Regions from separate parts of the Acidaminococcus nyctereutis genome, predicted to be linked through region 3. Evidence: riboswitches for the same ligand, from Rfam matches in the RefSeq annotation. Region 3 holds a riboswitch; each other region holds the start of a gene.

Region 1 (3,274 bases), on a different contig from region 3:
TCGATGCCCATGGCAAACCCCGTAGCCGGTTCCGGATCTCCGAAGGCTTCCATCATATGGTCGTACCGGCCGCCACCGCAGATATTGAACCCGATCTGGGGGGCATAGGCTTCGAACACCATGCCGGTGTAATAATCGAAGTTCCGGATCAAGGACAAGTCGAAGGACAGGTACTGGTCCACCCCGTAGGATTCTGCCAGTTTATAGATGGCTTTCAGGTTCTTCAGGGCATCCAGGCTCTTAGGATTCTTCACCCGGGTTTCCAAGGTATCCAGCAGGTCCCGGCCGCCTTGGAGATAGAGCAGATCCCGGAACAGGTCCTTCAGTTCCTTGGGGATGAACCGATCGGCTGCCTCTTCCAGGCCTACTGCATTGTGGCTCAGGATCATGGTCTTGACGAAGTCCGCCTGCTTGTCCGTCAGCTTGGCTTCTTCCATGAGCCCCGCCAGGAAAGCGCTGTGACCGATGCTGATGAGGAAATCCTGGAGTCCGGCGGCCTGCAGGCTGCTGACGGCCAGGGCCAGGACTTCTGCATCCGCCATGGGAGCTTCGGCTCCGATCATCTCGATCCCCGCCTGGGAGAATTCGCACTGGCGGCCGGCCTGGGTCTGTTCGTGACGGAACACATTGGCGATGTAGAACAGCCGCTTCACACCCCTATCGTTCTTCAGCCGGGTGGCCACCATCCGGGCCAGAGGGGTGGTCATTTCGCTCCGGAGCATCACCGTCCGGTTGTTCCGGTCCATGAACCGCATGCTTTCATCGCTGATGCCGGCCCCGCTCAGGGCAAAGGTGTCGGCGTATTCAATGGTCGGGGTGATGGCTTCATCATACCCCCAAGAAAGGAAATTCCCGGCGATCCGGTCTTCCAGTTCCCGTTTCATCCGGGCATCCCCCGGCAGGATATCTTTGGTCCCGTAAGGGATCCGCAGTACAGTACTGTTGCTCATTTCTCGTTAGCTCCTTCAGTCAAGATGGGGATCAGGGTGCGATACCCTCCCGCTCCATAGTTCAGACAACGATTGACCCGGGATACGGTGGTGCTGCTGGCGCCCGTATCCTTGACAATCTTGGCATAGTTTTCGCCGCGATGAAGACGCACCGCCACTTCCAGCCGCTGGCTCAGTGCCTTCAGCTCATTGGGGGTGCAGATATCTTCCAGGAAGGCCAGGCTGCCGTCCACATCCTGCAGCAGGGTAAAGGCTTTGGCCAACTGTTTCAGTTCCCGTTCATTCAATCCGGCTACCATGATCGTAACCCCTTTCTCTTCCAGATTCCTTACTGTTCCGGTCGCTTCCGGAATATTTGCTTTACTGATTTATTACTTTACTACGATGACGCGATAAATGCAAGTAGTTTTTGGGAATTTGTGAAAATTTTTTGAGGGATGGGATAAAGTGGTTAAGTGGATAGGTAGTTGAGTGTTTCTTCCTTCAATCCCCATTGACAAACTGTACTTTATACGGTATCATTTAATTCGCATTGATTTCATCGAGAGTAACGGAGGGACTGGCCCAATGAAGTTACGGCAACCATCAGCGGCTCAGCCGGCTGAACGGTGCTAAGTCCACCAGGCAGTGCCTGAAAGATGAAGATGAGTAAGCCTAACTGATTCCTCTTCACATCAGATGAAGAGGTTTTTTTATTTCTACGGAGGTGAACCCCCATGATAGAACTGCAGCATATCGAAAAGATCTATCATACAGCTTCAGGGGATCTGCATGCCCTGAAGGATATCAATCTGACCATCGATGAAGGCGAGATCTTCGGGATCATCGGCCTATCCGGGGCCGGCAAGAGCACCCTGGTCCGGTGCATCAACATGCTGGAAAAGCCCACCAGCGGCAAAGTAATCGTGGACGGCCAGGAGATGACCGCACTGGGCGAGGAACAGCTGCGGAAGGCCCGGCAGAACATCGGCATGATCTTCCAGCATTTCAATCTGCTCTCCAGCCGCACGGTCTACGGCAACATCGCTTTCCCCCTGGAAATCCAGGGCATGGACAAAGCTGCCATCCAAAAGAAGGTGGCTCCCCTGCTGGACCTGGTGGGACTCAGCGACCGTGCCGACCACTACCCCAGCCAGCTTTCCGGCGGGCAGAAACAGCGGGTAGGCATCGCCCGGGCCCTGGCCAGCGACCCCAAGGTGCTCCTGTGCGATGAAGCCACTTCTGCCCTGGATCCCCAGACCACGGAAAGCATCCTCTCCCTGCTCCGGGACATCAACAAACGGCTCCACATCACCATCGTCATGATCACCCACCAGATGAACGTGGTGAAAGAGATCTGCGACCGAGTGGCCGTCATCGAAAACGGGGAGATCATCGAACAGGGCTCCATGGTGGATATCTTCACCAATCCCCAGAAAGCCACTACCAAAGAATTCGTAGCCAGCATCCAGCACAATGACCTGCCGGATTTCGTCAAGAAGCTGGACATCCACAAGGAATACCGTCCCGGAGACAAGGCCCTGGTGAGCCTGAGCTTCATCGGGGACAGCGCCGGGGAGCCCATCGTCTCCGTGCTGATCAAAGAATACGATACCAACGTGAACATCCTCACGGCCAATATCGAAACCCTGCAGGATACCCCCTTCGGGACCCTGCTCATTGAAGTAGAAGGCGACGAGGACCACCTGAAAAAGGCCCTGGATTACCTCCATGAAAGACAAGTGAAAGATGAGGTGATCGGTTATGTCTCCTAATATGATCCATCTGCTGGTCAAGGCCCTGGGGGAAACCCTCTATATGGTGGCCCTGTCTGCTGCCATTGCATCCCTGTTCGGCATCCCCCTGGGGGTGATCCTGACCATTACCGGAAAAGGCCACATCAAAGAGAATGCTGCTCTCCACAAGACCCTGGGCTCCATCGTCAACGCTCTCCGTTCCGTGCCCTTCATCATCCTCATGGTGGCCATCATCCCCCTGACCCGGCTGATCGTGGGTTCTTCCATCGGGACCACCGCTGCCATCGTCCCGTTGACCATTTCCTGCACCCCGTTCATTTCCCGGATCATCGAATCGTCCCTCCTGGAAGTGGATCCGGGGGTCATCGAGGCAGCCCAGAGCATGGGGGCCAGTCCCATGCAGATCATCTGGAAAGTACTGCTGCCGGAAGCCATGCATTCCATCGTGCTGGGCATCACCTTGGCGGTGATCAGCCTGATCGGTTCCAGTGCCATGGCCGGCGCCCTGGGTGGCGGTGGCCTGGGAGACTTGGCCATCCGGTACGGCTATCAGCGGTTCCAGGCAGATACCATGGTGGCCACGGTGAT
Region 2 (3,274 bases), on a different contig from region 3:
CTTCCGATGTGCTGGATTATGGCGAAGTGATGCACAAATTCGACCTGATGATGGACTGGCTGGCCGGGCTGTATGTGAACATCCTGAACCTGATCCAGTACATGCATGACAAATACTACTACGAAGCGGCTGAAATGGCCCTGATCGACACCGATGTGCGCCGGACCTTTGCCACCGGTATCGCCGGGTTCTCCCATGTGGTGGATTCCCTGTGCGCCATCAAATATGCCAAAGTATCAACGGTCCGGGATGATTCCGGCCTGGTGGTGGACTACAAGATCGAAGGGGACTTCCCCAAATACGGCAACGATGATCCCCGGGCGGATGAAATCGCCGTGTGGCTGCTGAAGACCTTCATGACCAAGCTGCGGAAGCACTACACCTACCGGAATTCCGAAGCCACCACCTCCATCCTGACCATCACTTCCAATGTGGTGTACGGCGGCGCCACCGGTGCCCTGCCTGATGGACGGAAGGCTTACACCCCGTTCGCTCCTGGTGCCAACCCGGCCTATGGTGCGGAACAGAACGGCCTTCTGGCATCCCTGAACTCCGTAGCCAAACTGCCGTACGAATACGCGCTGGACGGGATTTCCAACACCCAGACCATCGCTCCGGAAACCCTGGGCCACAACGAAGAAGAACAGAAAGCCACCCTGGTACGGGTGATGGACGGTTACTTCGACCAGGGAGCCCACCACCTGAACGTGAACGTGTTCGGTGTGGATAAGCTGATCGACTGCATGGAACATCCGGAAAAACCGGAATACGCCAACTTCACCATCCGGGTATCCGGCTACGCGGTGAAATTCATCGACCTGACCCGGCAGCAGCAGCTGGACGTCATCGCCCGCCGCGCCCACCAGAAGATGTAACTGTTCTCACCTCAGTTACAAAAAGTCCTTGACTTTCCTAGTCAACTAGTGTAGAATCAAAACCATCAAAATCACATACCTTCATCGAGAGCAGCAGAGGGATTTGGCCCTATGAAGCTGCGGCAACCCCCGGACGGGAAGGTGCCAATTCCAACAGGGATCTTCCCTGGCAGATGAAAAGCGAGCTCAGTCATCGGAAACGCCATCTGCCCAGCAGGTGGCGTTTTTCTTATGAGGCTTTCGGGAAGGCAACAAAGGAGAGATGTTGAATGAAACTGAAGAAATGGATGGCAGCAGTGGTAACCGTCCTGGCTCTGGCCAGCCTGGTCAGCGGCTGCGGCAGCGACAAGAAAGCGGCAGCGCCGGCGGAAAAGAAGACCATCACTGTAGGGATCACCCCCGGGTATTCCGAACAGATCATGGAAGTGGTGAAGAAGGAAGCGGAAAAGCAGGGACTGAAGGTGGAAATCAAGACTTTCTCCGACTACGTGACCCCGGACCAGGCCCTGGCCCAGAAAGACATCGACCTGAACTCCTTCCAGCATGAACCTTTCCTGCTGGCCTTCAACAAAAAGAACGGCACCAAACTGGTGAGCATCGGCAAGACTTACCTGGCGCCCCTGCGGCTCTATTCCACCAAGATCAAGAATGTGGCGGACATCAAGGACGGAGACAAGATTGCCATCCCCAACGATCCTTCCAACGGAGGCCGGGCCATCCTGATGCTGAGCAAGCTGGGCCTTTTGAAAGTGAACCCTGATGTAAAGGCCACGGAACTCACCGTCAACGATATTACGGAAAACCCGAAACACCTGCAGATCGTGGAACTGGAAGCTGCTCAGCTGCCCCGGAGCCTGGATGACACAGCCGCTTCCATCATCAACGCTGGCTATGCCAATTCCGCCGGCCTCTCCACGGACCTGGCCATTGCCAAGGAAGACAACACCAGCCCCTATGTGAACATCATCGCCGCCCGGGAAGAGGACAAGGATAACCCCACCTACAAGAAGTTCGTCCAGATCTTCCAGAGCCAGCCGGTAAAGGATTATATCCTGGAAAAATGCAAGGGCAACCTGGAACCTGCCTGGTAAATAAGAAAGAAGGGAAACGTCGTGAGTCTGACAGAAGAAGAAAAATATACCGCCCATCTCCAGCGGTTCATCCAGTGTGCCACCGTGTCCAACGCCAATGTGGACAAAGTGGACTGGAGCCAGTTCGAGAAACTCCATGAGGCATTCCGGGAATTCTATCCCCATATTTTCAGACTGATGGAGCTGGACCAGGTAGGCCAGGCCGGCCTGCAGTTCCATCTGAAGGGCACGGGCAGTGACAAGAAGCCGCTGCTGCTCATGGCCCATCAGGATGTGGTGGAAGTGGGGGACGGTCGCCAGTGGACCTTCGATCCCTTCGGGGGCGAACTGATCGATGGCTGCATCTGCGGCCGGGGCACCACCGACTGCAAGCATCTGTTGCTGGCGGAAATGGAAGCGGTGGAAGCCCTGCTGGGGGAAGGCTGGCGGCCTGCCTATGACCTGTATCTGTCCCTGGGGTACAGTGAAGAAGTGTACCTGGAAAACGATGTGGACGGAGCGGAAAAACTCACCCGGAACCTGGAACAAAAGGGCGTCCGTCTGGGTACCGTAGTGGATGAAGGGGGCGGCCTGTTCCCGGCGGGGGACAAGCTGGAAGCCAAGATCGGGGTAGCGGAAAAATCCCCGGTGAACTTCGAGATCTACGCCAATTCTCCCGGAGGCCATTCCAGCCGTCCGGGGAAGGGCACGGCCCTGGGGACTTTGGCCAAAGCCATTGTGGCCATCGAATCCCATCCGTTCCCTTACCGGTTCACCCCCCTGACCCTGGCCCATCTCCAGAAAAGCGCCAAGCTCCAGGAAGGCAGCCGCCGGGCCATCTATGCAGATCCGGAGGGCCACTGGAAGGAGCTGTGCCAGTTGGCCCAGGAAGATCCGGCACTGGACGCCCTGCTCCACACCACCATCGCCTTTACCATGGCCGAAGCCAGCAAGCAGCCCAATGTGCTGCCCAGCCATGCAGCCGCCCAGATGAGTGTCCGGGTGCTCCAGGGAGATACGGTGGAATCCTGCGAAGAGTATTTCCGCCAGTTCCTGCCGGAAGGGGTGGAAATCCGCCACGTGTCCGGGAAGGACCCGCTGCCTGCTTCCGACCCCCAGGGGTACGGGATCCAGGTGGCAGAAAAGGTCTTGAAAGAGCAGTACGGGGATAAGGTGGATGTGGTGCCTTTCCTGATGCTGGGAGGCACGGACAGCCATTATTACAAGCGGATCGCCGACAATGTGATGCTGTTTTCCGGGTATTGCTGGGATGGACGGTGGGGAGCAGCCCACCAGGTGAACGAAAAGATCCCCGCCGATGCCCTGAAG
Region 3 (3,274 bases):
TGGGCTACGATGCCATCCATGATACCGTCCATGAAATGGCCAAGGACGAAGCCCGTCATGGCCGCGTATTCGATGGCCTGCTGGCCCGTTACTTTGCAAAATAAGAGAGCCCGGTAACTGTATTCAGATACTGGTGTGGATAAAAAAGGCTGTACAAGATTGCCGACAGATCGATGTCGGCGGTCTGTACAGCCTTTTTTTTTGCCAGGAAAGATCTTAGTTGGCGGACCAACGCAGCCCAACCCTTTTTTGTGATATAATGGGGTGACTTTAAAACCAGAAGGAGACAAATGATGTCTGATTATTTTATTTCCCAAGTATATCCTTCCGATAAACGGACCAATGCCCAAGTGGATGCACTGTTGGAACAGGAAGGGATCCGGCGGGATGCCAATCTGGATTATACCTGTGTGATGTTTGACAGCGACTATCAGGCCATTGCTACCGGTAGCTGTTTTGGCAATACCCTGCGCTGTATGGCAGTGGATCATCGGCATCAGGGCGAAGGGCTGATGAACGAAATCGTTTCCCATCTGGTCCAGATCCAGTATGAACGGGGCCATCTCCATCTATTCCTCTATACCAAGTGCAGCTCGGCCAAATTCTTTGGAGATCTGGGCTTCTATGAAATTGCCCGGATCGAAGACCAGATCGTGTTCATGGAAAATCGGAAAGATGGGTTTTCCAGTTATCTGGATCAGCTGGCCCAAAGCCGGATCGATGCACTGAAAGTGGCAGCCATCGTGATGAATGCCAATCCTTTTACCTTGGGGCATCAGTATCTGGTGGAAAAGGCTGCTGGGGAAAATGATGCAGTACATCTTTTCATGGTCAGCGAAGATGCCAGCCTGTTTCCCTATGCGGTGCGGAAAAAACTCATCCTGGAGGGGACCCGTCATCTGACCAACATCCGGTACCATGACAGCGGGCCCTATATCATCAGTCAGGCTACATTCCCCAGCTATTTCCAGAAGGATGCAGAAGCCGTGATCGCCAGCCATGCCAACCTGGATCTGGCCATCTTTACGAAAATCGCCCATCGGCTGGGCATTACTTCCCGGTATGTGGGGGAAGAACCTACCAGCGTAGTCACTGGCCTCTACAACCAGGTGATGCAGCAGCGTCTGCCAGAAGCCGGGATCCAATGCATCGTAGTCCCCCGCCGGGCGGAACAGGGGGAAGTGGTCAGCGCCTCCACCGTACGGAAAGCCATCCAGGAAGGCAACTGGGAAGGGGTCCGGGAGCAGGTCCCTCCTACGACTTGGGACTTCCTCCAGAGTGAGGCAGCCCGTCCCATCTTGGCAAAGATCCAGAAAGAGCAGGATGTGGTCCACTATTGAGTGGGTCCAGCTTGTGTTTTGCTACTGTATCTGTTATAATTACAAAGCAAAATCACATATTGCTCATCAAGAGTGGCGGAGGGAATGGCCCAATGAAGCCACAGCAACCATGGCCTTGGGCCAACGGTGCTAATTCCTGCAATGCGGTCTGTCGATTGTAAGATGAGAGTCCTATAGGTACTCTCATGTTTGAGAGTATTTTTTTTGTAAGGAGGAAAAAATGAAGAAAGTTTTTACGTCTGAATCAGTTACGGAAGGCCATCCTGATAAAATCGCCGATCAGATCTCTGATGCGGTACTGGATGCCATCCTGGAACAGGACCCGGATGCCCGAGTCGCCTGCGAAACCCTGGTGGCTACCGGCCAGATCCATATTGTAGGAGAAATCTCCACCAGCTGCTATGTGGATATTGCCAAGATCGCCCGGCAGACGGTGATCGATATCGGCTACGACCGCGCCAAATATGGCTTTGATGGTTCCACCTGCGGCGTGCTGATCTCTATCGATGAACAGTCTCCGGATATTGCCCAGGGCGTGGATGAATCCGATGAATCCAAACAGGGTGCCCAGGATGAGACGGAAAGGATCGGTGCCGGGGACCAGGGCATGATGTTCGGCTATGCCACGGACGAGACGCCGGAATATATGCCGCTGCCCATTTCCTTGGCTCATAAGCTGGCCCGTCGGCTGGCTCAGGTGCGCAAGGACGGGACCCTGTCCTATCTCCGTCCGGACGGCAAGACCCAGGTGACCGTGGAATACGATGGGGACAAACCGGTCCGGGTGGATACCATCGTGGTCTCAGCTCAGCACAGCCCGGATGTTTCCATGGAACAGCTGCGGAAGGATATCCTGGAACAGGTCATCCGGCCGGTGGTGCCAGCGGATCTCTTGGATGGAGAGACCATCTATCATATCAATCCTACCGGCCGTTTCGTCATCGGCGGCCCCCAAGGGGATTCCGGCTTGACAGGACGGAAAATCATCGTGGATACCTACGGGGGCATGGCCCGGCATGGAGGCGGGGCCTTCTCTGGGAAGGATCCTACCAAGGTGGACCGGAGTGCCGCCTATGCAGCCCGGTATGTGGCTAAGAATGTGGTGGCTGCCGGTCTGGCCAAAAAGTGCGAGATCCAGCTGGCTTATGCCATCGGGGTGGCCCGCCCTGTATCCATCAGTGTGAATACTTTTGGCACGGCGGCCATTCCCGAAGACAAGATCGTGGAATTGATCGAAAAGAACTTTTCCCTGACCCCGGCGGGTATCATCAAGAGCCTGGATCTGCGCCGCCCCATTTACCGGCAGACGGCGGCCTATGGCCATTTCGGCCGGACCGATGTGGATCTGCCCTGGGAACGGCTGGATAAAGTGGACGTGCTGAAAAAAGCACTGGAATAAGATGGAATACGCAAAGGTTGCCATCAATCTGCCGGCCAAAAACATCTTTCGGCAGTTCACCTACCATGTCCCGGAAACCCTGGATTTCCTGGACCAGGGCTGGCGGGTGGTGGTGCCTTTCGGCCAGCAGCTGCTGGAAGGGTTCATCGTGGAAGAGGACCGGGAACCAGACTGTACCCGGGAGCTGAAAGACATCGCCGATGTGGTAGGGACGGAGCCTTGGTTCGACCACGAGATGCTGGCTACAGCTTATTGGCTGTCCCGATATTATCTGTGTGCGCTGGCCGAAGCCCTGCGCCTGTTCATCCCAGGTAAACGCAGTTTGGCAGCAGTGGGGAAATATGTGACCGTACCTGGAGCAGCCGGACTTTCCCCGGCAGAACAGGAGTTGTATGACTTCCTGACGCTGAAGGGACCTCTGCCCAGGAAAGCCATCCGCCAGCTGCCTGGAGGAGAAGATGCCCTGAAAGGGCTGATCACCCGGCAGGCTGTTGTCCTGTCCTATGACGTAAAATATAAATTGCGGGAGAAAACC

What was found. Region 3 has a riboswitch for S-adenosylmethionine ahead of metK (methionine adenosyltransferase). Riboswitches for the same ligand answer to the same signal wherever they lie in the genome.
Region 1: linked by a shared signal. The riboswitch ahead of ACTUHY_RS01585 (methionine ABC transporter ATP-binding protein) and the one ahead of metK (methionine adenosyltransferase) in region 3 are both predicted to bind S-adenosylmethionine.
Region 2: linked by a shared signal. The riboswitch ahead of ACTUHY_RS09770 (MetQ/NlpA family ABC transporter substrate-binding protein) and the one ahead of metK (methionine adenosyltransferase) in region 3 are both predicted to bind S-adenosylmethionine.

What each region holds. Positions count from the first base shown of each region.
Region 1 covers NZ_JBQOUY010000002.1:27,240-30,513, reverse strand. Annotated here, with positions in the region: gene hisZ (ATP phosphoribosyltransferase regulatory subunit) at 1-950, opposite strand, end outside; gene ACTUHY_RS01590 (YerC/YecD family TrpR-related protein) at 947-1,249, opposite strand; SAM riboswitch class I at 1,486-1,595, shown strand; gene ACTUHY_RS01585 (methionine ABC transporter ATP-binding protein) at 1,667-2,704, shown strand; gene ACTUHY_RS01580 (methionine ABC transporter permease) at 2,694-3,274, shown strand, end outside.
Region 2 covers NZ_JBQOUY010000021.1:24,643-27,916, forward strand. Annotated here, with positions in the region: gene pflB (formate C-acetyltransferase) at 1-875, shown strand, start outside; SAM riboswitch class I at 954-1,055, shown strand; gene ACTUHY_RS09770 (MetQ/NlpA family ABC transporter substrate-binding protein) at 1,145-1,966, shown strand; gene ACTUHY_RS09775 (M20/M25/M40 family metallo-hydrolase) at 1,988-3,274, shown strand, end outside.
Region 3 covers NZ_JBQOUY010000010.1:58,624-61,897, forward strand. Annotated here, with positions in the region: gene ACTUHY_RS06680 (ferritin family protein) at 1-104, shown strand, start outside; gene citC ([citrate (pro-3S)-lyase] ligase) at 291-1,340, shown strand; SAM riboswitch class I at 1,401-1,509, shown strand; gene metK (methionine adenosyltransferase) at 1,561-2,739, shown strand; gene priA (primosomal protein N') at 2,741-3,274, shown strand, end outside.